One region of the Halomonas sp. PA16-9 genome, then DNA from elsewhere that is predicted to be linked to it. Evidence: predicted binding sites of a transcription regulator. Region 1 holds the regulator's gene; each other region holds the start of a gene.
What was found. The regulator sigma-54, encoded in region 1, starts transcription at its own class of promoters, with help from an activator protein. The targets are predictions, from matches to a motif close to TGGCACNNNNNTTGCTNT.

Region 1 (4,946 bases):
TCAAACGCGTGGGCGTACATGTCGCGTTGATTACCGGGCGCGACTCCCCCATGGTTAGCCAACGCGCGGCGGCACTCGGCATTGACCATGTTCACCAAGGCTGTGAAGACAAGCTGGCCACACTGCGCGGGCTCTGCCAGCGCCTCGGTATTGAACTAGAGCAGGTGGCTTATTGTGGCGACGACCTACCCGACCTAGCGGCTATCAAACGTTGCGGCGTCGGCATTACCGTGCCAAACGCGCCGGACTATATGCATACCCACGCCGACTGGACTACCGAACGCCTGGGTGGCCACGGTGCCGTGCGTGAGATCTGCGATACGCTGCTTGAATCTCAAGGACACTGGGGCGCGGTGCTCGACACCTATCTGCACGGCCGCACGTAAATGTTTAAACGCTTTAAAGTACGCCTCTGGTTAGCCGGGCTAGTCATCGCGCTGGGGATTCTGCTGGTATGGCTTGACCCCCGGGCCTCAAGACACCAGCATCGATCCCGAAGCACAGGCTCAGGAACCTGGCCACGTGCTGGAAAATGCCGAGATTACCCTATTCGGGGATAACGGCAGTGTCATGCAGTCGCTAAAAACACCGCGCCTTATCCATACCCCGCAGCGCAGCGAAACCTGGACGGAAGAGCCCGAGGCAGTACTGTATGACAGCGAAAACCGTCAGTGGCTGGCCAGCGCCGCTGTAGGCACGCTCAACACCGCTACCCAAGCCCTGCTGCTGTCAGGTTCGGCTCGACTGTTTGCACCAGATGAAGGCTGGCAGCTAGATACCGAGCTACTGCACTATGATGGCCTCGAGCAGCATGCCTGGAGTGACACACCGGTATTGATGCAGCAACCGCCGCAGCAAATGAGCGCTTCACGTATGGACGTTTGGCTTAACACCAGCCAGGTTCGCTTAACGGATAATGTGCGCGGCACGCACCCCCGGCCACACAACGCTAATAGGAACCGCCATGAAAGCCATGATTTCCCCAGCCCTGCTCTACACTGCACTGTTCGGTTTAGCGATACCTTTATCAGTGTTAGCCCAAACCAACTCATCTTCCCAGGCCCCAGTGGAAGTGGAAGCCGACCGTTTAGATCTTGATCAGCGGGCAGGCACAGCTGTTTATACTGGGGATGTGGACATTCGCCAAGGCGAAATGCAACTGCGCGGCGAGCGGGTAGAGATCGAACGCAACGACGCGGGCGAACTCTCGACAGCCACCGCTACCGGTGAGCGCGCCTACTTGCGCCATCAAGGCGAAGGGCAAGAAGGCCCCACGGAAGGCTGGGCGCGGCGGATTATTTATCACGTCGCCGAGCGTCGCGTAGAGCTGATCGACCAAGCCGAACTGACCCAGCAAGAGGACACCTTTAGTGGCGGTCGCCTTGAGTATTTTATTGACCGAGAAGTGATTCAAGCGCGCTCTGACGTTGATGGCAGCGAGCCCCAGCGCATACGCATGACCCTTCAGCCTGAACAATAGGGAGCCTAGCTGTGGCCACTGCTGACACTGCGCCGATCAAAACCCTTTATGCCCACCACCTGGCTAAAAGCTACAAACGCCGCCGAGTGGTCAAAGACATCAATCTGGAGATATCCCAAGGCAGTGTCGTTGGCCTTTTGGGCCCCAACGGCGCGGGCAAAACCACCTCATTTTATATGATTGTTGGGCTGGTCAAATCCGACGCTGGCAAGGTGGGTATCGACGATGTGGATTTAACGCGCGCCCCCATGCACGAGCGCGCAGCCGCGGGGATTGGCTATCTACCTCAAGAGGCGTCTATTTTCCGCAAACTCTCGGTTGCCGAGAATATTATGGCGATACTCGAGACCCGCAAAGAGCTTAACCGCAGCGACCGCGAACAGCGCCTGGAAGCGCTACTCGAAGACTTCCATATCACCCATATTCGCGACAACCTGGGCATGAGCCTTTCGGGCGGCGAGCGCAGGCGTGTAGAAATAGCCCGCTCGCTAGCCACAGAGCCCGCTTTTATTCTGCTCGATGAGCCTTTTGCGGGCGTTGACCCCATCTCGGTAGGTGAGATTAAAACCATCATTCGTGCACTGAAACAGCGCCATATCGGCGTGCTGATCACCGATCACAACGTGCGTGAAACACTAGACATTTGCGATATCGCCTATATCGTCGGCGATGGGCAAATCATCGCCAGTGGCTCGCCCGCCTCGATTCTCACCAACCAAAAAGTAAGGGATGTGTATTTGGGCGCCGATTTTCGCCTGTAATGTTTTTGCCTTAATTGCCCCTAAATAGCGCTTTAAAACAACTTTACGACCAATGGCATGCTTATTGCACTTGCGCCAAGCACTCACTCGCACTAGGGTGGAGCATTCTGATTAACGAGTGGTTCTCAGATGGTCATGAAAGCTTCTCTCCAACTGCGTATCGGCACACAGCTGACCATGACGCCCCAGTTGCAGCAGGCCATTGCGCTGCTGCAACTCTCTACGCTGGATCTTCGTCAAGAAATTCAGCAGGCCCTCGATGCCAATCCCATGCTGGAGCAGGAAGATGAATTTAGTGAACAGGCTGTCAGCGAGCCTAAGGAAGAAGAGTGGTCAGAGAGCATCCCTACTGAGCTCTCGGTAGATAGCGACTGGTCAGATACCTATCAAGATATGGGAAGCCAGGGGGGCAGCAGCAGCGAAGGCCCCGACTTTGAGCGCCAGGCAGCCGGGCAGAGCCTTCATGGCCACCTGCTGTGGCAACTCGCCATGACCGATTTTAGCGCTCGCGAGCAGCTTGTCGCGGAAAGTTTAATCGACGCGCTAGACGCCAACGGCTACCTGACCCAGCCGCTCAACGACATCCGTGAAGGGCTTCGTGCCCAGGGCATTGACGGGCTAAGCCAGCGCGAAGTGGAAACCATTCTACTCAAGCTCCAGCAGTTTGAGCCGACCGGCATATTTGCCCGTGACTTGCGTGAATGCTTGATGCTGCAGCTCGCCGCTCTCCCCGATGATACGCCACTGCTGGTTCCCGCCCGCCGCTTGGTGCGGCAGTTTCTCGAAGCGCTTGGCAAAGACGATATGCGTCTGCTGAAACGCCGTCTAGGGCTCGACGACGAACAGCTGGCCGATGTCATCCTGCTTATTCGCAGCCTAGACCCACGCCCAGGCAGCGCCTACGGCGACACCGATGACAGCTATGTCACCCCCGATCTAGTCGTCCGCCACGATAATGAAGGCTGGCATTTAGAGCTCAACCCCGAGGCCCTGCCACGGCTGCGCATTCAGCCCGACTACGCCAGCTTGATTAAGCGTGCGGATAAAAGCGATGACAACCAGTTTCTCAAAGAGCACTTGCAGGAAGCGCGCTGGTTGATCAAGAGCCTCTCTAGCCGAAACGATACGCTGCTGCGTGTTGGTCGCGAAATCATTACCCGCCAGATTGGCTTTTTAGAGCACGGCGAAGAAGCCATGAAACCACTGATACTGGCCGACATTGCCGAAGCCGTGGAGATGCACGAGTCGACTATTTCACGGGTAACGACGCAAAAATATATCCATACACCCCGTGGTGTGTTTGAACTCAAATACTTTTTCTCAAGCCAGGTGAGCGGTCAAGATGGCGACAGCCACTCCAGCACCGCCATCCGTGCACGACTCAAGAAACTGATTCAAGAGGAGCCGCCCGGCAAGCCGCTTTCAGACAGCCGCTTAGTGACGCTATTAGGCGAAGGAGGGATTCAAGTGGCGCGTCGTACGGTGGCGAAATACCGTGAAGCCATGGGCATTCCCTCTTCCAGTGAACGGCGTCGTTTGCGCTAACTTCGTTAACGTTTCAGGGAAACTCTCGACAAGGGCTTTGCAACGCGGCAAAAAGGGTTACAATCGAAGTACAGTCCGATGGATAAGGAGCACGTCAATGCAAGTAAATATCACTGGTCATCACGTAGAACTGACTGACGCCTTGCGTGACTATGTCAACGAGAAGCTTGAGCGTGTAGAGCGCCATTACGACAATATAACTACGGTGCAAGTCACCTTATCAGTGGAGAAAGAGCGCCAGCAGGCCGCCTGTACGCTGCACGCCGCAGGTGCTGACTTACATGCGGAAGCCCTAGACAGTGATATGTACGCCGCTATCGACGCACTAGCGGACAAAATCGACCGTCAACTCGTTAAACACAAGGAAAAAGCACAAGCTCGCGCCCAAGGCGCCGGTGTGCGTTAATTCAATGACGTTGGAAACCATACTCCCCCCGGAACGCGTTCTGTTCGACGTCCCCGGGGGCAGCAAAAAAAGGGTGCTGGAGTTTTACAGCACCTTTATCGCCCAAAATATCCCCAGCCTGGACAGCCAAGAAGTGTTTAGCCGTTTAATCGGCCGCGAGCGCTTAGGTAGTACGGGTATTGGTAACGGCGTGGCTATTCCTCATGCGCGTAGCCCCCACTGCAACGCCCCTATCGCTGGATTTTTGAAACTGGCTGAAGCGATCGATTTTGACGCTATCGACGGCGACCCGGTAGATCTGGTGTTTGTCCTGTTGGTACCCGAAGAGGCAGATGACACGCATCTCTCACTACTGGGTCAGGTAGCGACCATCATGAATGATGCGGACACGCGCCAGCAACTGCGTAAAGCAACCAGCCAGCGCGAACTGCTTGAGCTGATTACCGCCAAAATTCGCGAGCAATCAGCGGCCTAAGGGTCTGAAACCCTGTTCAGGGCAGATCACAGCAGGTTATCCGCTCACCACCCTCAACGCAGCTTGATCAAAGCAAAGAGAGACTCTATGCAACTGGTGATCATTAGCGGCCGCTCCGGGTCAGGTAAATCTATCGCCTTGCAAGCGCTGGAAGATCTTGGCTACTACGCGATTGATAACCTCCCAGCTATGTTGCTGGGGTCGTTGGTGGATGAACTGCGTGACCAGGGCGACCGAGCACATTTAGCGGTGAGTATTGATGCCCGCAATTTGCCGGGA
Region 2 (4,946 bases), 1.7 Mb from region 1:
ATCACGGCTGATTGTCACACTAGGGTGTTCGGCAATCAGCAGCGCCCGCACTCGCTCCAGCACCTTATGGATGTTGACTGGCTCGTGTTTAAGCATCCGGTTAGGGCCGAGCATGGAGTCGACCAGGTCGCGCAGCCGATCCACCTCTTCAACAATGATATGGGTATATTCGCGCAGCGCCGGGTCGTCTAGATCACGCTCTAGTAGCTGTGCTGCCCCGCGAATGCCACCCAGCGGGTTTTTGACTTCATGGGCGAGCCCGCGGGCGAGCACCTTGATGGTCTCCTGGCGTGTGGTTAGCGCCTCTTCCCGGGAGATCTGCATCAGCCGATCCCGCGGCTCTACTTCCAGTAGCAGCTCATCGTCGGATAAGGGCGTCACCGTGTAGTCCACCGTGAGCGGTTCGCTATTCAACGGGGTAATGCGTGCTTCACGCTGGGTATAGGGGTGAAACGCATCCCGCGCCTTGGCCAATACTTCGTCAATGCTTACATCCCCGCCAAGTAGCGTATCCAGGCTGATGCCGTGAACACGGCTAAGGCTGACCGCTAACAACGCTTCAGCGGCAGGGTTCATCCATCGCACACGCAGTTCGCCGTCTAGCAGCAATACCGCTGTGGTGAGATGCTCAAGCAAACGCTGATGCATGGTGGTGTCCTGAAAAATCGCGTCTTCCATCGCCGATACAGACCTACAGGTGGATGATCAATGAGGGAGCTGCAAAAAGCGCGCCAACTATACGTTTATGTCCATTTGCACGGCTTGCGGGCATCGCAGCGAAAGAGCGCGAATCGTTTTAGCGCACTTGCCGTGCCAAATGCTCCTGCTCATGCACCACTTTAGTGCACACAGGTTTTGGTAGGTAATACTTAGGGCTGTTTTTTTGATCGCGTTTATTAAAGCGCTCTTAAGGAACCGTAATCGTCACCGCTGCCGTGCGGTGCTGTAAACGCTGGCTGCTCTCCAGCATTCTGCCTGGATCTCGTGCCCCCTTGCGGCAGGCCCGTTAACCAGAAGACATCGCTGTGCAGCGCTTTCTGGCTAATCTCGCCATTCACCAACAGCCGTACCTGATTGTCGTCGCGCAACGGTGGCGCAATAACCACCTCCACCACGGTCATCCCCTCTTCCACCTGTGCGCCTTGTTGGGGCAGAGCGATGGAAAAGTGGTCGCAGGGCATAAAGGGCTGCTTGGGTTATCGGTAAAGGTAACGTTGCCGTGCTGATCGGTCACCCGATACACCGCCTGCCCGAACGCCGTGCCACCCACTCCCCCACGCCCAAGAGAGCTACCAGCACACTGCTCATCGCCCCTCTGGCACGCTTCTCAGCCTCCCAGCAATAAAAAAACCCCGCCGTAGCGGGGTTCTATTGGCAATCATTGTTACCACCGCCTGGCTGATAGTAACAGCCAAGGGCGAGTAACGCTGATTTGCAGCTGTACTTAACAGCTATAGTACATATCAAACTCGATGGGGTGAGTGGTCATACGAATACGCTCCACTTCTTCCATCTTGAGGTCAATGTAGGCATCGATCATTTCGTCGGTGAACACGCCACCTTCGGTCAAGAACGCACGGTCAGCGTCGAGGGCTTCCAGTGCTTGATCCAGGCTGTGCGCCACAGTCGGTACTGACTTGCCTTCTTCTGGCGGCAGGTCGTACAGGTTTTTGTCCATGGCATCGCCAGGGTGGATCTTGTTTTTGATACCGTCGATACCCGCCATCAACATGGCAGAGAACGCCAGGTAAGGGTTGGCAGTCGGATCAGGGAAGCGCGCTTCCACACGCTTGCCTTTCGGGCTGGCGGTGTAAGGAATACGGATTGAAGCCGAACGGTTGCGGGCACTGTAGGCCAGCATGACCGGCGCTTCAAAGCCAGGCACCAGACGCTTGTACGAGTTGGTAGAAGCGTTAGTAAAGGCGTTCAGGGCACGGGCGTGCTTGATGATGCCGCCGATGTAGAAAAGCGCCATTTCAGACAGACCAGCGTACTCGTCACCGGCGAACTGGTTGTTGCCATCTTTCCAGAACGACTGGTGAACGTGCATACCCGAACCGTTATCACCGACCAGCGGCTTCGGCATAAAGGTGGCCGTTTTGCCATACGCGTGGGCCACGTTGTGGATCACGTACTTCATTTCCTGAACTTCGTCAGCTTTCTTCACCAGCGTGTTGAACTTAACGCCGATTTCGTTCTGACCTGCGTTGGAAACCTCGTGGTGGTGTACCTCGACGGTCTGACCAATCGCTTCCAGGGTATTACACATTGCGCCACGAATATCGTGGAAGCTATCGACCGGAGGAACCGGGAAGTAGCCGCCTTTAACGCGCGGGCGGTGGCCAAGGTTGCCGCCTTCAACGACACTGTCGGTTGCCCAGGCGCCTTCGTCGGAAGTGATTTTGTACATGGAGCCCTGGATATCAGACTTCCAATGCACTTCGTCAAAGATAAAGAATTCAGGCTCAGGGCCGAAGAACGCGGTGTCGCCCAGGCCAGTAGACTGCAGGTAAGCTTCTGCACGCTTAGCGATAGAGCGCGGGTCACGATCATAGCCTTGCATAGTGGCCGGCTCGATGATGTCACAGCGCAGCACCAGCGTCGCATCTTCGGTGAAGGGGTCAAGGTAGCCCGTACCATCTTCCGGGCGCAGAATCATGTCGGATTCGTTAATGCCCTTCCAACCTTCAATAGAAGAGCCATCGAACATTTGGCCATTCTCGAAGAATTCTTCGTCTACATCGCGCGCAGGCACGGTCACGTGCTGTTCTTTACCGCGAGTGTCGGTGAAACGCAGATCTACCCATTTAACATCGTGTTCTTCAATTAGCGCGAGAGTCTTGGCTGACATAGTGTCCTCCGGTATGAGCGTGGCTTAAAGCTAACGACAGTAAGCTACCGATAAAAGTGTTGTTCGACAAAATACGTGCTAAACCGCACGTTTGTCATTCTTGTTCGCTCAACGTTTGCCTGACATTGGTTAACAAATCGCTCAGCGAGCATTTCAGACCGGCTATCGTTTTAGCACGCCGCAGGGCTTATGCCTACGGCCCGCTAGCCGCTTGCAAATACAATGCAGAGAACATGCCAACACTGCACCAATATGGCATAAAAAACAACAACTATCTGTTTTATAAACATTAAAAAATGGCTTCGAATGCCTCTTGATGACGCATAACGGCGCAACAGGCTATTCTGAACCGTCTAAAAAACCTCTTATGCACCAAAATAGAACAAAAATAATGCCGCGCGCCCATCAAAGTGCACAAGTCATACTTAGCGCTGTTTTTTAGCTCGCAAATTTTTTTACTTGCTACGCAAATAAACCAGATACTACAATAAATTACAATTTGATAGATTTGCTCACAATCGGAGTCGGCAAATGGGATCGGTCTGCTTTATCGTTGATGCCATGGTGACGGGTGAAATGTTGCCACGCCACTTAAAATCCATACGTGAATCCGGTGTCGCCGACCACTTGCTGCCCATTTTGGTGACAGCCACTCAAGCGCAAGCACGCCTGAGTGCTATTGAACAGCGCTACCATGCTCATTCGCTGATTACACCATCAAGGCCGCTGGGGGCTCGCTTGAATAAAGCCGCGTTTACCAGCCAAGCAGAGTGGCTCATCATTGCGCTACAGAAAAAACCACTGCCTGCGGAGCTTTGGTGTGCACTCTATTCACAGCTCAACACTTACACCCTTGACGCCTTGATTATTGGCCTCACCCGGCCATCGCTGTCGGAACGCATCCTGCGGCGCTTATTGGCCAGTGCTTTACTTTTGCCGCCCTACATTGCCGTGAGGCGAGCCTGGCTAGAACGCTTGGGTGGGTTTGACCCTGAGCTGGACGATAACAGCGCGATCGACGATTTTCTGCAACGTTTACACGCCTGCCCTACGCGTTTAAAAACCTACAACGGAAACCTGCTTAGACTAACGAAAGAGCCAGAAAACCCTTTTCTACCTAACCCCCCGGCTACGGCTTTCACTCCACGCCTATAATGCGTTTTCTGCCGCTATCCACAGATACCATCCACCGCCACTCTCTGACTAGCTTACCTTTAATCGCTTGCCGAACAGCATGGCGCCCAGTGTCGTGGTATTGGCGAGTTATTAAGCCCCACTGACCCCACCACACCAACCGCCATAAGCGCCAGTGCATACACGCCAATGGGCAACGACAACGGCTCGACAGCCAGATCAGCGAGCACAAAGAACATAGGGTGAGCCAAGTAAATGCCAAACGAATACGCATTAATGTGGCGCACCCACAAAGGCGCAGGACGCCCGGCCAAGTAGCGCATGGCACACAGCGTGAACAGCACGAAGAAAGGAATGACCACACCTCTTTGGAAGAGAAGGCCAGCCAACCTGTAAAGGTCGCGGCAATAATCAGCGCCACCATTAGCACCAACCAGACCGGGCGGGCCATTTGCTGCATCCAGGCAGGCCGCGCCAGCATCACGCTCTCAGGGGGTAGCGGGTAGTAGCGCACCAGCACCAGGGCAAGAAAAAACACATAGATCCAACCCAGTGGAGCAATCCACAGCAGATAGCCGGGCAGGTCAACCTCAAACCAGTAAGCCAACCCCCAATACGCCATGCTGATCACACAAGCGCCCCACAGCCACGGCACCGGGTTCAAACGCCACAGCTGCCAACGGGTAAACAGCCAATAGGCCACATAAAACTGCATCGCAATAATCAAAAAATAGCCATGCCAGCCCGCGTACACATAATACTCAATGGCGTTGGCCACGAACCCCACCGGTTCATCCGATGGCTGTTGGCTTAGCCATTCAGCCGTCGAATAAATAAAGCCATACACAAAATAGGGCACCATTACATACTTCACGCGCTGGGCAAGGAATCCTTCCGGCACGGATTTATCGTAGCGAACGGCAAACACAAAGACCGCAATAAACAGGAAAATCGGGGTACC
Region 3 (4,946 bases), on a different replicon from region 1:
AGCGAACCACTCATCCACTCGGGGGTGATGACGGTACGGTTAAGCGGTGAAATCACCGTGCGCACCAGCTGCTGCAGAATCAGGCTGATACCAAAGGTCGCCAGCAGCGTCTCCAGCGGGCGGCCTTTGAGGAACTGGATAACACCGCGCTCGATCGCCACACCCGCCAGAGCAGCGACCATAAAGCCCGCGGGAATCGATAGAATCAACGCCAGCCCAGGCTGGCCGGGCAGCAGTTGCTGCATCGCCCAGGTGGTGTAGGCGCCCAGCATCATCAGCTCGCCGTGGGCCATGTTGATCACGCCCATGACCCCGAAGGTGATCGCCAGGCCAATAGCAGCTAGCACCAGCACTGAGCCGAGGCTCAAGCCGAAATAGAGCGTTTCCAGACCACGATTGATTTTGAGCTGCTGCTCAATGCCCGCCAGAGAAGCGGCAGCGGCATTGGCGACGACGGGATCATCGCTATTGGCTGCCCGGCTCAATGCCACGCGGGAACGGGGGTGTAGGCTGCCGTCCAGCGCTTCGACCCCAGCCATTTCGCCCGCTTCGGCGCGGTAGATCGCCACGGCCTGGGTCAGCCGGTAACGCACCTGCTCGTCCTCTTCCTGTTCGATCAAGTCGTCGAGAGTGGGCACCAGCTCACCATCTACTTCCCCTAACAGGCGCTCGGCCGAGGTGCGGCGGCGCTCCACATTAGGCGAGTAAAGGTCAACTACCGCGATGGCACTGCGCAACTGATTACGCAGGTTGTTGTTGATGCCGATACGCTCCAGATCACGACGGGACATCTCGCCCAGCGCTTCGCCAGTTAGGACATCGGCCACCGGCCAGTCGCGGCCGCGGTTCTCTAGCACCAGCACGAACCGGCCGTCTTCGGTGCGCTGCAAGCGGCCATCCAACAGCGCTTGCAGCCAGTCACGGGCGCGCTCGTCGTCGCTTTGCAGAATAGCGGTAATCGCTTCGCCTTTGGCGGCGTAAGACTCAACGTCCAGCGCCTCCAACAGTTCGAGCGCGGCCGCATCATTAGTGGAGCTACTGGCGGCGTCTGTTGATTGTGCCTGTGCTGTGAGGGTCATACCCAACAGCAGGAAGCAGAGCAGCGCCAAGGAAAGGAAACGCCTCATGGGGTTCTTCCTTTGGTTATCTAAGAGGGTAACTGAATATATCGGTGCCAGTGCAGGTTTCCGCGAGGGCGCTGTAAACCCATCCATGGGCGCTACTTTTTCCATCCCTGGAAAAAGACCCTCGCATCAACCTGCCCTAGCACCAGCGAGCAGGCAGTTTTAAAAGAAGTCATTCCCACTGCGGTAGACGTGCTTACTCAGCCAGTGCCGCTTCGGCTTCTTCTGCTGCGGTGCTGCCACCGCACGAGCCGTTCACGACGTTAAAGTTGCCGCACTCCATCGGCTTGCGCCAATCGGCAATCAGGTCACGGGAGCCAGGCAGGTAGTCAGACCAGGCGTCGCCGGCCACGGTAGAGGGCGTCTGCCACACGATATCGAACTGGCCGTTGTCCTGAATCTCACCGATCAACACTGGCTTGGTGATGTGGTGGTTGGGCATCATGGCTGCATAACCGCCGGAAAGGTTAGGCACGGTCACACCGATAATGGCGTCTTTCACCGTATCGACGTCCGTGGTGCCCGCTTTGCGAACCGCTTCGGCCCACATGTTGAAGCCGATGTAGTGCGCTTCCATTGGGTCGTTGGTCACGGCCATATCGTCGCCGGTGTACTCGATCCAGGCATCGATAAAGTCGTAGTTGTCATCGTTATCGACGCTCATGAAGTAGTTCCAGGCAGCCAAGTGGCCTACCAGCGGGCCGGTATCAATACCGGTAAGCTCCTGCTCACCCACAGAGAAGGCGATGACGGGAATATCGGCAGCGTCGATACCCTGGTTGGAGAGCTCGGTATAGAACGGCACGTTGGCGTCGCCGTTAACCGTCGAGATTACGGCGGTCGGTTTACCCTCTTCACCGAAGCGGCGAATTTCTGCCACGATGTTCTGCCAATCGGAGTGACCGAACGGCGTGTAGTTGACCATGATGTCCTCATCCGCGATGCCGTGTTCATCCTTGAGGAAGGCCTCGAGGATACGATTGGTAGTGCGCGGGTAGACATAGTCGGTACCCACTAGCGCAAAGCGCTCGATACCGACTTCGTTGATAAGGTATTCAACCGCAGGAATCGCCTGCTGGTTAGGCGCTGCGCCGGTGTAGAAGACGTTTTCAGAGGACTCTTCGCCTTCATACTGCACCGGGTAGAACAGCAGCCCGTTGAGCTCCTCTACAACGGGCAGTACGGATTTACGCGAAACCGACGTCCAGTTGCCAAAAATCACGTCCACTTCTTCCTGATCCAGCAGCTCCCGGGCGCGTTCGGCAAACAGCGGCCAGTTAGACGCCGGGTCAACCACCACGGCCTCTAACTGACGGCCCAGCAAACCACCGGCTTCGTTCTGCTGCTCAATAAGCATTTCGACGGTGTCTTTGAGGACAGTTTCACTAATCGCCATGGTGCCGGAGAGGGAGTGCAGGATACCAACTTTGATCGGGTCGTCGTCCTGGGCGATAGCCTGGGTGCTGACCCCCATGATGGCAGTGGTGAGTAAAGCGGTCGCGAAACGGCCACTTGAAAGGTATGGGCGAGGGTGTGTCGAGCGTTTGAGAGTGTGCATTGTTAATCTCCTTGCGCCCCTTATGACTGGGGTTTGTTATGACCGGGGCTTGATGATTGGCTTCGCACTTGGGGTGGTTGTGTTAGCTCCCCCCAATACGTCTACTAGCCAACAGCTCTTGCAAGGGGTGCGCCAGATTGGCACAAAGTTGTCTTATAGCTATCTAATCAGCCACTTAATAATCATCAGAAAATCTCGACTTTCTCAATATGCACCAAAATAAAGCGCAGAAAAGCAGCTAAAGCACCCTGCCAATGCACCAATAAGATTCGGTGCACCAATTAGATACGCGGGCTTTTAAAATACATAACAGCAACCCAGTGATTACTTATCAGTTACATAACCACTCTTTGTTACCCGTCAAAAACGGAAATAAAAAAAGAGCGCCGACTTCCGTCGGCGCTCCGTTGCTCAACATTACTTCTTTAAGTATTTAATCGCTTTCAGGCGAACCTGAATTGGGGGTTGCCTTCATACCACGACGCAGCAGAGGGCCCACAATATAAGGCAGGATCAAGCCCAATCCAGCAAAAACCCAAAGGCCGATAGCCAGACCGCTATCCCAAAGAATCATCCAGTCGCCATCGGAGATATCCATGGCATGGCGCAGATTCTTCTCCATCTCTGGCCCCAACAACAAGCCAAGAATCACTGGCACCAGCGGAATCTCAAGCTTGCGCAGGACATAACCACCCACCCCAAAGGCCACCATAAAGTAGAGGTCAAAGATGGTGTTACTGATCGAGTAGATACCCACGAAGGCAATCATCGTGACGATCGGCAGCAAGTACATCGGCGGCACGGACAGCAGCTTGACGAAGATGCCCACCAACGGAATATTAAGGATCAGCAGCAAAAAGTTACCGATCAATAGTGCTGCGATCACGCCCCAGACGATGTCGGCATTCTGGGTGAACATCAGCGGCCCAGGGGTAATATTGAGCGAAATCAACAACGCTAAGAGTACTGCAGTAGTACCACTACCCGGCACACCTAGGGTTAGCATGGGAACCAGAGCACCGCTCGAAGCAGCGTTGTTGCCAGATTCTGGAGCAGCCACACCACGCGGGTCGCCTTGTCCAAAATAGCCTTTCTTACCCAACACACGTTTTTCAAGGGTATAGCTGATGAAGCTACCCAACGAAGCACCAGCACCAGGCAGCACCCCGGCGACAAACCCTAGCACCCCACCGCGAAAACTGGTGGGAAGAATTTCGCGGATATCTTTCCAGGAGAGCGAAAGTTTGTTGACCTTCATCTTCTCTTTACCACCGCCTGCACGCTCTTCGATGAAGAAGAGCAGCTCGGAAATGGCAAACAGACCGACGATAGCAATGATGAAGTCCACGCCTTCAAAAAGTTCGAGCACCCGAAGGTGTAGCGCTGCACGCCGGTATTGTCGATACCCACCGTGGCGATCATTAGGCCAATACAGGCGGCAACCACTGTTTTGATGGGGTTTTTACCGGTAATACCGCCTAAGGTAGCGAACGCCAGCAGGAAGAGCGCAAAATATTCCGCAGGGCCGAACGTTAAAGCAAAGTTAGCCAACAATGGTGCCAGCAAGATCAAACCAATAGTGGCGATAAGACTACCGATAAAAGAGGCCACCGCAGAGATCGCCAGTGCCTCGGAAGCCTTGCCCTTCTGGGCCATAGGATAACCATCAAGACAGGTCATCATGGCCGGTTCATCGCCGGGAATATTTAACAGAATCGATGAGATACGCCCACCGTACATGGCACCCGCATACACTGACGTCAGCATAATCAGAGCCGTTTCTGGAGCGAGCCCTAAACTAAATGCCAGCGGTATCAGAATGGCCACGCCATTGGCAGGGCCTAACCCCGGCAAAGCGCCGATCAACGTGCCAAGAAAAGCACCTAGCAAGGCGAACATCAGGTTATGGGGTTGCAGAGCAACGCCAAAACCATCCATTAGGTAACCTAGAGTTTCCATCAGTTCACCTCCAGGAATGACAACAGACCCAGCGGTAAGGCGAGATCAAGTGCAAAACTAAACAGAAAGTACACGACTACTGCCGAGACTGCCCCGGTCATGTAAGCATTGAACGGCCGAGCCCCCATGCGCCAGCAAAGCGTTCCCACGGCAAGCGTAGTGCTAATAATGAAGCCCAGCGGCTGAAGCAGCATGGCGTAAAAGATCAGCACCACCACGGCGATGATTAGCTCGACACCCGTACGGCTCCAAGGCCAGGCGTTGTCGGGATCAGGGCGTACAATCAAATAAAGGCTGGAAATTGC
Region 4 (4,946 bases), on a different replicon from region 1:
TCCCCTGTTTACGGAGGACGACGACACGCTCAGTGGTGCTGATATCGCCCAACACTCGGCTATTTCGCCCCGCTATCCGCTACCGGTTGAGGCCCGACAGGCGCATGATGCGCTAAGCCTTCGTGCCTCAGCATCCGACCGAGAAGGCGCCGCTTTTTTGATTCTTACCGGGCGATTTATCGGCTTTCTGCCTGAACACGTAGCTGCACAGTGGGTGGCAGCGGGCAAGATGCGAGCGTTGCATGCCAACACGCAGCACTACCGCATCCCCTTTGTGCTGATCACCCGCCACGACCGCCGCCCCAACCGAGTGGTCGATGCGTTTCTACGCTTAATCAAAAGCAGCTAAACCCGGCAGTATGTTTAACGCTGCTCGGTTGCCTCATTGGCCATTATCGGCGCTGGCCCCGCCTGGGGCGATGACGCCAACACTTGGCTTGCCACATAGTAAACAATTGCCCCCAGCGCCGAGCCGGTAAACCAGCCGTAGTCGTAGAACCAGTTCATGGTGCCAGTTAACAGCGATAGCAACGTAAGCGCCACCGGCACGCCAAAGGCGATAAAACCCGCGATGTTCACCGCAGGATAAGCATGGTTATCCATATACAGGCTGGGCACATCCAAACGCTGCTTTTTGATCAGGAAGTAGTCCACCGCCATGATGCCCGCGATGGGCCCCAGCAGGCTGGAGTAACCCAGCAGCCAGTTGGAGTACATCTGCTCCAGAGAAACCCCTGGCGGAATAACGCCCGCTTTTTGCAGCAGATCGTAGCCCATCAACAACACGCCCACCGCGCCAGTCATCAGCACGCCGCGCGTCTGGTTAATCAATTTGGGCGCAATGTTCTGAAAATCGTTGGTAGGCGACACGATGTTAGAAGCCGTATTGGTAGAGATCGTGGCGATAATGATCAACAGCATCGCCAGTACCACCCAGAAGGGGCTGTCGATATAGCCAATCAAACGTACCGGGTCGGCAACGGTTTCCCCTACCAGCGTTTCGGAAGCAGCGGTTAACACGACACCGAGTGCGGCAAAGAAAAACATCGTTAGCGGCAGCCCAATCACCTGACCAACGATCTGATCTTTTTGGCTTTTGGCAAAGCGACTGAAATCGGGAATATTCAGCGACAGCGTGGCCCAAAAACCCACCATGGCGGTTAAGCCCGCGAAGAAGTAGCCGTATACCGATGCCCCTTCAGGCCGCGACGGCGGCTGTGCCAGTAGTTCGGACATCGACATATTTGGCCACGCCCATATCATCAGCCCAACACCAACGGCTAACAGCAGCGGTGCGGCGAAGGTTTCCAACCATTTAATCGACTCTGCACCACGAATCACCACATAGAGGTTCATCGCACCAAAGACAAAAAAGCCGATGACTTCACCAACACCGCCCATCGCAGCCCAAGCGGGAATCAACTCGGAGAGCAACAGATGAATGGCCAAACCGCCAAACATGGTTTGAATACCAAACCAGCCGCAGCCGACCAGGGCGCGCACCAGACAGGGTACGTTGGAACCTAAAATACCGAACGAAGAGCGTAAAACCACCGGAAAAGGAATACCAAACTTCGTACCGGGAAAGGCGTTTAAGGTAAGAGGAATCAGCACGATCACGTTGGCCAACAAAATGGCAAACAACGCCTCCCCCACGCTCAGCCCGAAGTAGGCGGTTAATACCCCGCCTAGGGTGTAGGTGGGCACGCAGATCGACATGCCTACCCAGAGTGCCGCAATATTCCACTTACTCCAGGTGCGCTCGCTGGCCTGGGTAGGCGCAATATCCTCATTAAAGCGCGAACTACTGCGTACATCGTCCCCTACATCTAGCTCTATCAGCCCACCTCGATCCACCATCTGAGAGGTTGTTTCGGTCATTTTTTATCTCCTCAGCATTGCGTTATTGCGCTGCCTAGCTCCCACGGCCAGTGGAGCTTTTCAAAAAGGCGCTTAGAAATCATGGCTTTTAGAAAACATTGTTTTTCAAAACCATCGTTCTTAGAAACCATAGCTTTTAGAAAACAAGCAATAAGCATGCCTACTTGAAAAAGCAGGTCAATTAACTCATTGATTAAAAAGCTGCCTTCCTGGACAACATTATTATTGTTAGCTTGTTATCTTTATATTTTCCCCACCTAAAACAAAAACCAACTAAACAAAGCTAGATCAAAAAAAATATTTGCACCAATTTCAAACAGAAAAAAACCAAAAACACTCGCTAGAAATATACCAAACCAATGATTTTAAAAGAATAAAAAAACCATCCAAAACAGTGCAAGACCTCACCAAAAAAGTGAATATCACCAAATGGAACAATAAAAATAAGCAAACTCAATGAGTTAAAGACGATTTAACAAATCTCCTTTAAAGACTTGCTAAAACCACCTACCCAGCGCTACTTTCAACAAAAGCTGTCTATTTCGTCAGCTTTACAAAACTAGTTTCAAGAACACTACAAACATACGCTACACATCAACAATCAGAGGGAGCGTCTCATGCAGAATATGAAAATCGGGTTGATTCAGATGGGCCTGAAAACCAGCACCGATCTTGAACCAGAAGCTATTCGCGACGCCATGAACGAGGCACATCTGCCAATGATTCAGCAAGCGGCTGACCAGGGCGTGCAGGTGCTTTGCTTCCAGGAAGTGTTTAACCAGCCCTACTTTTGCCCCAGCCAGGACGGCAAGTGGTACGCCGCCGCCGAGCGGGTACCGGAAGGCCCTACCTGCCAGATGATGCAGAAGCTCGCCGCCGAGCACCGCATGGTGATCATCGTGCCGGTGTATGAAGAGACTGAAACCGGTGTTTACTACAACACCGCAGCGGTATTCGACGCTGACGGCAGTTACTTAGGCAAGTACCACAAAACCCATATTCCCCAAGTAGCCGGTTTTTGGGAAAAATTCTTCTTCAAGCCGGGAAAATCCAACTGGCCAGTGTTCGATACTGCCTACGGCAAAATCGGCGTGTATATCTGCTACGACCGTCACTTCCCCGAAGGCTGGCGGGCGCTTGCTCTCAACGGCGCTGAGGTGATTTTCAACCCTTCCGCCACCGTGGCCGGTCTTTCCCAATACCTGTGGGAGTTAGAGCAACCTGCCTCTGCCGCCGCCAATGGCTGCTTTATCGCTGCGATCAATCGAGTTGGAACCGAGGCGCCGTGGAACATCGGCGACTTTTACGGCTCCAGCTATATCGTTAACCCTCGCGGCAAAATCGAAGCTCAGGCCAGCGAAACAGAAGACGAGCTGCTGGTGCACGAGATCGATTTGGACATGGTGCGGGAGGTACGCAACAACTGGCAGTTCTTCCGCGACCGTCGCCCGGAAACCTATACCCGCCTGACCGACGGTGAATGATTCTGCTGGTAAAAAACAGGTTGCTGGTTAAGTTTTCTATTTAAAAACAACAGGAGCGAACGATGAGCTTATTAATCAAGGGCGGCACCGTGGTCACCCACGCCGATACCTACCGCGCAGACGTACTGTGTGTCGACGGTAAAATCCATGCGATTGGCACCGATCTAGATGTCCCTGAAGGGTGTGAAATTGTCGATGCCAGCGATCAACTGGTGGTGCCCGGCGGTATCGATCCCCATACGCACATGCAACTGCCGTTCATGGGCACCGTGGCCAGCGAAGATTTCTATACCGGCACCGCCGCGGCCTTGGCCGGGGGCACCACTTCGATCATCGACTTCGTGATCCCACAGCCAGGTCAGTCGCTCCTTGAGGCCTTCGAAACCTGGCAAGGCTGGGCGGAAAAAGCCGCCACCGATTTTGCCTTCCACGTGGCGATTACCTGGTGGGACGATAGCGTGCGAGAGGAAATGGGCACCCTGGTTCATGAACACGGGGTGAACAGCTTCAAACACTTTATGGCCTACAAGGGCGCGATCATGGCCACTGATGACATTCTGGTGGAAAGCTTCTCGCGCTGTCTGGAGCTAGGCGCGGTGCCTACGGTTCACGCCGAAAACGGTGAGCTGGTCTACCACATGCAGCAAAAACTGCTTGCCCAGGGCATGACCGGGCCGGAAGCCCATCCGCTTTCGCGCCCCCCCCAGGTGGAAGGCGAAGCGGCCAGCCGGGCGATTCGCATTGCCAGCACCCTGGGCGCACCGATCTATCTGGTTCACGTGTCCACCAAAGATGCCGTCGATGAAATTGCCTACGCCCGCCAGCAGGGTCATCCGGTTTATGGCGAATGCTTAGCCGGGCACCTGCTCATCGACGATAGCGTCTACCAGGATACCGACTGGGGCCGCGCCGCTGCCCACGTGATGAGCCCGCCCTTCCGGCCCAAGGGCCACCAGGAAGCGCTCTGGCACGGCTTGCAGTCGGGCAATCTGCAAACCACCGCCACCGACCACTGCTGTTTCTGTGCCGATCAGAAAGCCGCGGGCAAGGATGACTTTACTAAAATCCCCAACGGCACCGCTGGCGTGGAAGACCGCCTCGCCGTGTTGTGGGATGAAGGCGTCAACACCGGCAAGCTGTCGCCCCAGGAGTTTGTCGCGCTGACATCGACCAACACCGCCAAGATTTTCAACCTCTACCCGCGCAAAGGGGCGATTCAAGTAGGTTCCGATGCAGATATCGTGGTGTGGGATCCCAACGGCACCCGGACGATTTCTGCCAAAACCCACCACCAGAACGTCGATTTCAACATTTTCGAGGGCAAAACGGTGCGCGGCATTGCCCGTCACACCATTAGCAAGGGCAAATGGGTGTGGCGGGATGGTGAGCTGCGCGCCGAGCGCGGTGCGGGCCGCTATTTGGAGCGCCCCGCCTACCCCGGTGTCTTCGAATTGCTGGCCAAGCGCGCCGAGCTGAATGCGCCGATGGCCGTAAAAAGATAACAGCTGTGCCCATAACAACAGCGGAGGCTTTACTGTGACTAGCCCACTGAACCACCTACCCAGCGCAAAAGAGGTCGGC

Region 2: glnA (glutamate--ammonia ligase) is a predicted target of sigma-54. The motif match lies at 3,073-3,090, and genes of this name have one in related genera.
Region 3: urtA (urea ABC transporter substrate-binding protein) is a predicted target of sigma-54. The motif match lies at 2,800-2,817, and genes of this name have one in related genera.
Region 4: FDY98_RS18560 (NCS1 family nucleobase:cation symporter-1) is a predicted target of sigma-54. The motif match lies at 2,026-2,043, and genes of this name have one in related genera.

What each region holds. Positions count from the first base shown of each region.
Region 1 is NZ_CP040451.1:1,982,949-1,987,894, reverse strand. Features, by position in the region: gene FDY98_RS09120 (KdsC family phosphatase) at 1-386, shown strand, start outside; gene lptC (LPS export ABC transporter periplasmic protein LptC) at 460-1,098, shown strand; gene lptA (lipopolysaccharide transport periplasmic protein LptA) at 1,067-1,480, shown strand; gene lptB (LPS export ABC transporter ATP-binding protein) at 1,492-2,241, shown strand; gene FDY98_RS09100 (RNA polymerase factor sigma-54) at 2,371-3,786, shown strand; gene hpf (ribosome hibernation-promoting factor, HPF/YfiA family) at 3,884-4,192, shown strand; gene FDY98_RS09090 (PTS sugar transporter subunit IIA) at 4,197-4,667, shown strand; gene rapZ (RNase adapter RapZ) at 4,755-4,946, shown strand, end outside.
Region 2 is NZ_CP040451.1:267,295-272,240, reverse strand. Features, by position in the region: gene glnL (nitrogen regulation protein NR(II)) at 1-648, opposite strand, end outside; gene FDY98_RS01260 (hypothetical protein) at 897-1,181, opposite strand; gene FDY98_RS26475 (DUF4124 domain-containing protein) at 1,118-1,270, opposite strand; gene FDY98_RS26470 (hypothetical protein) at 1,220-1,345, shown strand; gene glnA (glutamate--ammonia ligase) at 1,445-2,851, opposite strand; gene FDY98_RS01250 (hypothetical protein) at 3,383-4,006, shown strand; gene FDY98_RS01245 (acyltransferase family protein) at 3,990-4,946, opposite strand, start outside.
Region 3 is NZ_CP040452.1:968,926-973,871, forward strand. Features, by position in the region: gene urtB (urea ABC transporter permease subunit UrtB) at 1-1,127, opposite strand, end outside; gene urtA (urea ABC transporter substrate-binding protein) at 1,321-2,682, opposite strand; partial or broken gene FDY98_RS20820 (tripartite tricarboxylate transporter permease) at 3,116-4,572, opposite strand; gene FDY98_RS20825 (tripartite tricarboxylate transporter TctB family protein) at 4,641-4,946, opposite strand, start outside.
Region 4 is NZ_CP040452.1:459,377-464,322, forward strand. Features, by position in the region: partial or broken gene FDY98_RS18555 (LysR family transcriptional regulator) at 1-349, shown strand, start outside; gene FDY98_RS18560 (NCS1 family nucleobase:cation symporter-1) at 364-1,881, opposite strand; gene FDY98_RS18565 (nitrilase-related carbon-nitrogen hydrolase) at 2,499-3,365, shown strand; gene hydA (dihydropyrimidinase) at 3,428-4,867, shown strand; gene FDY98_RS18575 (NAD(P)-dependent oxidoreductase) at 4,902-4,946, shown strand, end outside.